DNA from 3 places in the Comamonas thiooxydans genome. Region 2 is predicted to be linked to each of the others. Evidence: predicted binding sites of a transcription regulator. Region 2 holds the regulator's gene; each other region holds the start of a gene.
What was found. The regulator FNR, encoded in region 2, switches genes on or off when oxygen is low (the NO sensors DNR and NnrR bind a similar motif). The targets are predictions, from matches to a motif close to TTGATNNNNATCAA.

Region 1 (3,255 bases), 950 kb from region 2:
AGCTTGTTGGCCGTTGCGCCGTCCTGGCCTTCTTCCTTGGCCTGGGCTTCATGCAGCTGCTTCTCGAGTGCGGGCAGCTTGCCGTACTGCAGCTCGGCCACCTTGTTGAAATCGCCCTTGCGCTTGAACTCCTCGATCTGTATGCGCAACTGATCCACTTCCTTGCGGATCTGCTCCGAGCCCAGCGCACTGGCCTTCTCGGCCTTCCAGATTTCCTCGAGGTCGGCGTACTCGCGCTCCAGGCTCTCCAGCTCTTCCTCGATCAGCTGCAGACGCTTTTGCGAAGCCTCATCCTTTTCGCGCTTCATGGCTTCGCGCTCGATCTTGAGCTGAATCATGCGGCGCTCGAGCTTGTCCATTACCTCGGGCTTGGAGTCCATCTCGATCTTGATCTTGGCCGCAGCCTCGTCGATCAGGTCGATGGCCTTGTCGGGCAGAAAGCGGTCGGTGATATAGCGATGGCTCAGCTCCGCAGCGGCAACGATCGCGGGGTCGGTGATGTCGACGTTGTGATGCGCCTCGTACTTCACCTGCAAGCCGCGCAGAATGGCAATCGTGTCCTCCACCGAAGGCTCGTCCACGATGACCTTCTGGAAGCGGCGCTCCAGAGCGGCATCCTTTTCGATGTACTTGCGGTATTCATCGAGCGTGGTCGCACCAACGCAATGCAGCTCCCCGCGCGCCAGTGCGGGCTTGAGCATATTGCCGGCGTCCATGGCGCCATCGGCCTTGCCGGCGCCCACCATGGTGTGGATCTCGTCGATGAAAAGAATGATGCGGCCTTCGTCCTGTGCGATTTCCTTGAGCACGGATTTGAGGCGCTCCTCGAAGTCGCCGCGGTACTTGGCACCGGCCAGCAGGCCCGCCATGTCCAGCGACAGCACGCGCTTGTTCTGCAGGCTCTCGGGCACCTCGCCGGCCACGATGCGCTGGGCCAGGCCTTCGACAATGGCGGTCTTGCCCACGCCGGGCTCGCCGATGAGCACGGGGTTGTTCTTGCTGCGGCGCTGCAGCACCTGGATGGCGCGGCGGATTTCATCGTCGCGGCCGATCACGGGATCGAGCTTGCCGCTGCGGGCGCGCTCGGTCAGGTCCAGCGTGTATTTCTTGAGCGCTTCGCGCTGGCCTTCGGCTTCTGCACTGTCCACGTTCTGACCTCCTCGCACGGCATTGATGGCCGCTTCCAGGCTGGACTTGCTCACGCCGCTTTGCTTGAGCAAGGCACCGGCACGCGTGGCCGAGCCTGCGGCATCGGCCAGCGCCAGCAGAAACAGCTCGCTGGCGATGAACTGGTCACCGCGCTTGAGCGCTTCCTTCTCCGAGGCCTGCAGCAGGCGGGCCAGCTCGGAGCCGACCTGCACATCGCCTTGCTGCTGCACGCGCGGCAGATCAGCCATGGCCTGTTCGGCCAGGTTCTTGAGTTGTTGCACATTGCCGCCGGCGCGCTGCAGCAGCGCGCGCGGGCCGTCGTCCTGGCGCAGCATGGCCACCAGCAGGTGCAGAGGGTCGATGGTGGATTGATCAGCACCGAGCGCCAGGGACTGCGCGTCGGCCAAGGCTTCTTGGAATTTGGTCGTCAGTTTGTCAATTCGCATGGTTTGTCGCTTTCGCTCCAATCAGATTCATTGCTGATTTATCTGATAGCCAGGTGGTGAATTTCAAGACCGGAAAGGGCAATAAAGCGGCGCAGAAGACGGCAGCAAGCCTGTGATTTGACAAAGATCAAACAGCGCCCTGCGCCAGAGGCCAGATTCGAGCATCGCGCGTCAAAGCCAGATCCAATGTAGGCGCAAACCCACAATGCGCAAGATTGCAGCCCCATACCTGTCAGAGTCAACAAACCCGGGAGCCACCAAGAACCATAGCGACTTACGCTTTATACATCAGCGCCAGAGGCATTTTTATTCATAGATTTCTCAAGAGCATGCACCGATGCACACGATCGGGCGCCACCAAGCCTGGGCCGACAGGGCTCCGATATGGGCCAGCGCTCGGACGGCTGCTGTCCTTACTGCCACCGTGCCAGCGCCTGTTCGTCGCTGACACGAGCATCCACCCAGCGTGCGCCCTGCCCGGTCTGCTCTTTCTTCCAGAACGGCGCTTCGGACTTCAGATAGTCCATGATGTATTCGCAGGCCTCGAAGGATTTGCCGCGGTGGGCGCTGGTCACGGCCACCAGCACGATCTGATCCATGGGCTGCAGCAGGCCGATACGGTGAATCACGCGCGCGCCATAGATGCCAAAGCGCGCCACGGCCTTGTCGATGATGGCCTCGATCGACTTCTCGGTCATGCCGGGGTAGTGCTCGAGCTCCATGCTGGAGACGGCATCGCCCTCGTTGCGGTCGCGTACCGTGCCGACAAAGCTGCAGACCGCGCCCACGCGTGCATCGCCGGCGCGCAAGGCGGCAATCTCGGCCGAGAGGTCAAAGTCCTGGGTCTGAATGGATACACGTGCTGCAGTCATGCCTGCATTGTCGCAGGCCAGCATGGGCATGTCTGGCGCATTAGCATTGGGCCATGGCCACACAAACCATCAATCTGCCGGAGTACACGCTGTACCCTTCTCCGCGCAATGAGCACCGGATGATTTTCGAGTTCCAGCTCTTTGTGCCCTATCCCTATGAGCTGATCCACCTGCCCGACTACAACTTCAAGGGCAAGGCCACGCTGTTTGCCGCCCACCGCAAGCGCGACAACAAATCGGGCCAGCTCATTACCTGCGAACTGGCCGTGGACATCGAGCGTTTCGAGCGCCTGTTCGAGCCGAGCTAAAGGTCAAGGCCCTATGGACGACACCAGCCAGATTCAGCCGCCGCCCAGCTTTGCCGAGCTGTTTCGCACGCGCAGCGGCAAGCTGTCCGCCCCAATTGCCGAGGTCGTCGCACGCTATGAGCTGTGCGAAGACCTGGCAAGCCATCTGACCGAACAGGCACAGACGCTTTATCACTCGGGAAATTCCTCAGAAGAGCAGGTACTGCTGGGCATGCATGCGGGCCTGGCCCCGGAGGGCTCGGTCGTCACAGCGCTTGAAGCGGGCTGGATCGTGCAGCGCCTGGCCGAGCTGCTGGAATGGCGTGCACCGCAGTTCCCCACGCCTACAGACCCGGCCTGAAAGCCCGGACGGAACCGGTTTTCAGCGCTCTCGGACCAGCATTTGTCGCTTCAGATTTCAGGAACCTCGTCCACTTCGGAGCAGATCAGAAGGCTCCGGCAGGCGCATTGAGACGCTGCCAGGCCAAGGCCCGCCAGGCA
Region 2 (3,255 bases):
ATGCGCGAAAAGCGGGCGCGGTTCCGGTCGGCCTGCAAATATCGGTCAAACAGCATGGCTACTCCGCGCACAAAAAACCAGCCCAGGCCAGTGACCCTGAAGCCCTCGACGGACAGCTCGACCAAGCCGTTGCGCTGCATCTCTGCCAGCGCATCCAGCTCCGCAGCGAAGTACTCGCGGAAATTGATGAGCCAGGCCTGCTCCATGGGCTCATACAGGACAGAGCCCTGGCACATGATGGACATGATGACGGCTCTGCGCACCAGATCATCACGCGAAAGCGCCAGTCCGCGCTGCACGGGCAACATGCCGCCATCGACGGCATCGTAATACTCTTCAAGAGTCTTGACGTTCTGACTGTAGGTCGCACCCACTTTGCCGATAGCCGATACGCCCAGTGCAATCAGGTCGCAATCAGGCTGGGTACTGTAGCCCTGAAAGTTGCGATGCAGGCGCCCCTGGCGCTTGGCAATGGCCAGAGAGTCGTCAGGCAATGCAAAGTGGTCCATGCCTACATAGACATAGCCGCCATTCATGAATGCATCAATGGCGCCGGAGAGCATGTTCAGCTTGTCCTGTCCCATGGGCAGGTCTGCCGATTCGATACGCCTTTGCGGCTTGAAGCGCTCGGGCAGATGCGCATAGGCATACAGTGCAATGCGATCGGGACGCAGCTCATTGACCTGTGCCAGCGTGCGCGCAAAAGACTCGGGCGTTTGTCTGGGCAAGCCGTAGATCAGATCCACATTGATGGAGACAAAGCCCAGGCGGCGTGCCTCGGCCACCAGCGCAAATACTTGCTCGGCGGGCTGCTCGCGGTGCACCGCTTTCTGCACCGCGGGATCAAAGTCCTGCACGCCAAAGCTCAGTCGATTGAACCCCATGTCCTTGAGAGCTCTCAGCCGCTCGTTGCTGACGGTGCGCGGATCGACCTCGATGGAGTACTCGCCCGCGGGATCCAGCTTGAAATGCTCACGCATCAAGACCATCAGCTGCTGCAACTCTGCATCGCTGAAGAAGGTCGGTGTGCCTCCGCCCAGATGCAGCTGGCTTACGAGCTGGCCTTTGCCGCAATGCTCGGTATGCATGGCCAGCTCGCGGCTCAAGTAGTCCAGATACTCGGCAGCCTTTTCATGATGCTTGGTCACGATCTTGTTGCAGGCGCAGTAATAGCAAAGCGACTCACAGAACGGCACATGCACATAAACGGACAGGGGCAAAGCGCGCGAGCCAGAATGCGTCTTGCGCTGCTTGAGTGCCAGTATGTAGTCGTCTGCACCAAAAGCCTCAACAAAACGGTCGGCTGTTGGGAACGATGTGTAGCGTGGGCCGGGGATATCGAAGCGGCTCAGCAACTCAGGTGTGACTGCGGTCATAACTGGGAGTTAGGGTGCGCCCACACTCTGTATGGAGCATATTTCAATGGAAATCAGATCCTGAAAATCATGCCCAAAATAGGCAAAAGCGCATGTTTTTGAACGAATATAGGCAATGTGCCCCAAGGCAATCACCCTGTCCTTGATGAAAATCAAGAGACCTCAAGGCAAGTGCTGCGACAATTTGATCCATCTCATCTTCAACCACGAGGTCAATGACCAGCGCGACTCTCCACTCTGTGTCTGTCTGCGCCGTTGCTAAAAGCCCATGAATCTTCAGACCATCAAAGCATCCTGCTCCAACTGCAATCTGCGTGAACTGTGCATGCCCATGGGCCTGGACGATGAACAAATGGAGCGCATTGACGAGATTGTGGCCACGCGCCGCAAGGTCAAGCGCGGCGGGCTGCTGTTTCGCAATGGCGAAGAGTTCACCTCGCTGTATGCCATTCGAACCGGCTTCTTCAAGACCAGCGTGGCCACCGAAGACGGACGCGATCAGGTCACAGGCTTTCAGATGGCTGGCGAAATCATTGGTCTGGACGGCATCGTCAACGACCACCACACTTGTGATGCCGTGGCTCTGGAAGACGCCGAGGTCTGCGTCATGCCGTTTGACAAACTGGAGCAGCTCTCGCGCGAGGTCACGGCCCTGCAGAACCATGTGCACAAGGTCATGAGCCGCGAAATCGTGCGCGAGCATGGCGTGATGCTGCTGCTGGGCAGCATGCGGGCCGAAGAGCGCCTGGCGGCCTTTGTGCTGAACCTGGTTCAGCGTCTGTCGGCACGCGGCTTTTCCAAGTCGGAGCTGGTGCTGCGCATGACGCGCGAAGAAATCGGCAGTTACCTGGGCCTCAAGCTCGAGACCGTGAGCCGCACTTTCTCCAAATTTGCAGAGGAAGGCATTGTGGAAGTCAAGCAGCGCCACCTGCGCATCCTGGATACCGAGGCGCTCAAACGCATCGTCAACAGCCAGCAATGTCAGAGCTGAACCAAGTCGGCAGACACTCTCAGGACAAAGCCCGCGGACAGCGGGCTTTTTTGTCTGCGCGAGTTACTCGGGCAGAGGCTCCGAAACGATGCCGCCATTGAGATCGCTGACGGAGCGCCCCAGCATCACCGTCATCGCACCTCCGACCAGGGTCACGACCCAGAAGGCAAAAAAAGCGACCGTATAGATGGCCTGGCGCGACCAGTCCAGGGGGGAACCCAGCCAGTGCACATCCAGCGGATCCACAAAGGCGAAAACCACCATCTCCATGATTGCCGCCGCCAGAAAGGCCGGCCAGACAATCCACATCCAGCGTCGAGCATCCATCCTGATTCTCCTTGGGCTGTGGGCTTGGTCATATTTTGCACAACAGTGGTGACCGTTCATGCAGGACTTCGGGCATGCACCGTGGCGGGAAACCCTGAATTGCTCTCTTTTCAGTAGCATCCTGCGCTATCTGAATATCAAAAAACCATTTACGTCTACATCAACGTTATACGGAGCATGCGCACCACGCTCTGATTTTGATATCGGCAACAAAAAAGGCCGCAAAAGCGACCTTGGCGGAGCAAGGAGCAAGCTCCGGAGCGCTCAGCGATCCAGCGGATGGTCCTTGGCTGGCGTGGCCGCATGATTGCGGCCGGTGACTGCTGGGGCCAGGCTTTTTTCACTTTCGCTCAGGCGCTGGTTGATTTCCATGCCATGGCGGTAGTAGTCAGGGTCAATCACGGGATCGGGCCTGCTCAGTGCGATGTATGCCGTGGCAAAGCCGGCAATCACCACGATTACCGGACCGGCGATGATGAGCCAGACATGGGCAAACTTCCACCAGGGCTTGCCGTCCTCGGGGTGGATGATCTTGGCCGTTTGCGAGACCTTGGCTTGTGC
Region 3 (3,255 bases), 360 kb from region 2:
GCTGCCAGACACCCCAACACTGGCCGAATCCGGTCTCAAGGGCTTTGATGTGAGTACCTGGTACGGCCTGTTCATGCCCAAGGGCACGCCCTCGTCCATCGTGACCAAGGTCAATGTCGAAGTGAACAAGCTGCTGGCCATGCCCGAGGTGCGCGAGGCCATTCTGACCCAGGGCGCCGAGCCCCAGTCCATGAGTGTCGCCAACTTCGACAAGATGTTCCAGGCCGACTTCAAGCAGTCCAAACAGGTCGTCGAATCCTCGGGCGCCAAGATCGAGTGACATCCCGACGCGGCGCGCAGGATTCGCGCCGCCCTGCCTGGCGCGGATAGGCCTGATCTGCATCAATGCGGCATATGACAGGCTCGTGAATACTTCTCCGGAAACCCTTGAATTTCTGGAGAACATCATGGCATTGCTGGTCTGGGTCCCCGAGCTGGACACCGGGATTGCGGAGATCGACCGGCAGCACCGCCGTATCGTCGATTACATCAACCGGCTCTACGAATTGCGCAGCTCGCCCGACCGCGAAGGTCTGGGCGATGTCATCGGGGAGATGATCGACTACACCGTCTCGCACTTCGTCTTCGAGGAAAGCCTGATCGAGAGCGCCGGCTACATGTTCGCCGGGCCGCACAAAAAAGTGCACGAGCTGTTCACGCGCCGCGTGATCGAGATGCAGACCCGCTTCGATGCGGGCGAGGATGTGGCCGCCGAACTGCATGGCATGCTCTCGCGCTGGCTGTTCAACCACATCCGCAACGAAGACCATGGCTATGTGGACTCGGCCAAGGTCTATCTGCGCATGATGTCCAAAGAGAGCGGACACACGGCAGAAAAAGAACGACTCAAAGCGGAAGTGCTGCAGGAGTTGGAATTGCAGCAGAAGAAGAAAGGCTGGCTGGCCCGACTGCTCAATCGCTGAGCACCCTTGCTCACAAGAAAAACGGCTCCCTGAGGAGCCGTTGCTTCGTGGGCAGCCGCCTGACGCTCACTCGCGCACGACCAGCACCGGCACGCGCACGGCGCCAAGCACGCGCTGGGTGACGCTGCCCAGCATCAGCTTCTCAAGGCCACGTCGCCCCTGCGAGCCCATGACGACGAGATCGGCACCCACGCTTTCCATGGTGCGCACAATGCCTTCATGCACGGCATGGCCCTCGCCCACCAGCGTCTTCACGGGCACGCCCGCCTCATCCATGATGGCCTTGACCGCATCCAGGGCGGTGTTGGCTTCGGCGGTGGCCGCGCTCAGATACTGTGACTGGCCATAGGCAAAGTCGGCGCCCACGCCGGTGAAAGGATAGGGATCGACCACATACACCGCCGTCACGGCGCTGCCGAAGACCTTGGAAAGCTCCGCGGCCTTGTGCGCCGCCAGCATGGAGGGCTTGGAGCCGTCGACCGGAACCAGAATGTGATTGAACATGGACATATGTTTCTCCTTTCAGGTTGCAGGCGACAAGGACCTCAAGCCAGAGGCCCGGGGCAGATGCCGCTCTTGAAATAGCGTTGAGTCTGCCTTCATCATGCCTCAGCGTGTTGACATGAATCAACCCTGAAGTTCACGCTGGCTGAGGTCTGGCTCAGATACAGACATGGGCCGTCTGGTATTCGTAGCACTTTTCCAGCAAAGTGTCGGACTTGTCGGTGATCCTGATGCGCGTGCCGTCTGGGCGCAGCAGGGATACATTTTTGAAGGCTGGCTCATGGGGTTTGCTGGGCGCATCGCGACGCACGGTCCATTCCTCCTGGACGATGCCGCCCGGCATGTCCAGCATCACGACGATCTGCTCGGTATCGTCCGAGAGTCGAATGCACTTGGCATCATTGAGCTCGACCACGGCCCCGGCCGGCGCGGCCAGACCATAAGGGCACTCCTCCACGCCGTGAATCGGTACCGAGGTATCGCCGAGGGTAATCTCAAGGCCATTGCGAAAGTAGATCGTGGGCTCCTTGGTGTAGGCCGCCTGCGCCGGACGGTCTTGCGAAGGCTTGCAGGCCGCTACGGTGACAAGAGCGGTCAGCACTGAAATACTAAGGGCGTAAAAGCGATTCATATAAAAAACCACGCTCTGCTAGGCGTGGCGTTGGCCAGCTGATCTGGCTTGTTGGATGCAGGGAAGACTCGAAGAGGCGAAAGCTTCGCCGCGACAAGCCTGCATCATGCAGTGTTGAGGCCGTCACTTTGACGTATTGAGCACGTTACAGTTTTGCCCAAATTTTCCGAACAAAGCCCTCCGGCTCAATCAAGCAGCCTGACCCTGCTGCTGCTGGAGCTCGGCACCCTGGAAGTTGCCGCGGCGATAGGTCAGCACCAGCGTGTCGCGCACGCCCCCAGGCTCGGCGGGCTGAATCGGCGTGGTTTCATGAATCATGCGCGCGTCGTCGAGCAGCATCACGGACCAGGGCTCGGTCAGCGTGAAGCGCTGGCCATTGGGGCCGGTCGCTTCGAACACCCGGGTCTCGCCCCCTTTGACGCCCTTGCGCCCCACCAGCAGCACGGCGACCAGATCGACGCCGTCGCGGTGCGCGCCCTCGGGCGTGGGCCGTCCGATGCCGTCCGTGGTGTCGATGCGGAACTGGTGCGCCTCGACAAACCAGCGCTCATGCCGCTCGTCGGTGCAGAACACCTGATCGGCCAGTTGCCCCAGAGCATTGATCATCTCCAGCCATGCCGCGCTCGTCGTCGTGCTGTCCAGCATGGGCTCGAACATGCGCTGCATGCCGCCATGCAGCGCGTTGTATTCCACGGGCTGCCAGTGGGCGCGGTGGGGCACCTGCTGCACCTGATCGCCTTCGCTGACAAAACAGGAATGACGGCGGCGGCGATAGCGGCCGCCATCCTTGAGGAAGGCATCGGGCGGCAGGCCCTGCCAATCCGCATCCATGACATGCAGATCGCTCACGCTCAGGCCCATCCACTGGGCGAAGTCCTCGGGCTGCAGCACGGCATAGCCGCGCGTGCGCAAGGACTGGGCTGCCTCGGCAGCGGCAATATAGGGAGGGGAAAACATGATGTGCGCCATAAGGTCGGCAAGCTTACTCCTCGCAGGCCCCGCTGGCTTGTGGCTCGGCATCAAAATTTACGCAAGGCAGCATCAACCAAATTGCATGGATGAAAAAATGCCTGCATCGCACACAGCGATGCAGGCAGACAGCCTGGCGCCAAGAAGGTACCAGGCATCATCACGATAGTGACGAGAGCGATCAGTTCGCAGGCTTACACCAGGGGCAGACCCACATAGTTCTCGGCC

Region 1: the regulator FNR is predicted to act here: its motif matches at 1,713-1,726, upstream of clpB (ATP-dependent chaperone ClpB).
Region 3: the regulator FNR is predicted to act here: its motif matches at 1,541-1,554, upstream of CTR2_RS11535 (universal stress protein).

What each region holds. Positions count from the first base shown of each region.
Region 1 covers NZ_AP026738.1:1,197,336-1,200,590, reverse strand. Annotated here, with positions in the region: gene clpB (ATP-dependent chaperone ClpB) at 1-1,595, opposite strand, end outside; gene CTR2_RS05445 (molybdenum cofactor biosynthesis protein MoaE) at 2,009-2,467, opposite strand; gene CTR2_RS05440 (hypothetical protein) at 2,521-2,775, shown strand; gene CTR2_RS05435 (hypothetical protein) at 2,789-3,115, shown strand; gene CTR2_RS05430 (hypothetical protein) at 3,201-3,255, opposite strand, start outside.
Region 2 covers NZ_AP026738.1:2,147,374-2,150,628, reverse strand. Annotated here, with positions in the region: gene hemN (oxygen-independent coproporphyrinogen III oxidase) at 1-1,376, opposite strand, end outside; gene fnr (fumarate/nitrate reduction transcriptional regulator Fnr) at 1,645-2,367, shown strand; gene CTR2_RS09870 (hypothetical protein) at 2,431-2,694, opposite strand; gene CTR2_RS09865 (FixH family protein) at 2,959-3,255, opposite strand, start outside.
Region 3 covers NZ_AP026738.1:2,504,658-2,507,912, reverse strand. Annotated here, with positions in the region: gene CTR2_RS11545 (Bug family tripartite tricarboxylate transporter substrate binding protein) at 1-280, shown strand, start outside; gene CTR2_RS11540 (bacteriohemerythrin) at 366-923, shown strand; gene CTR2_RS11535 (universal stress protein) at 990-1,427, opposite strand; gene CTR2_RS11530 (hypothetical protein) at 1,585-2,058, opposite strand; gene CTR2_RS11525 (2OG-Fe dioxygenase family protein) at 2,248-3,027, opposite strand; gene pobA (4-hydroxybenzoate 3-monooxygenase) at 3,222-3,255, opposite strand, start outside.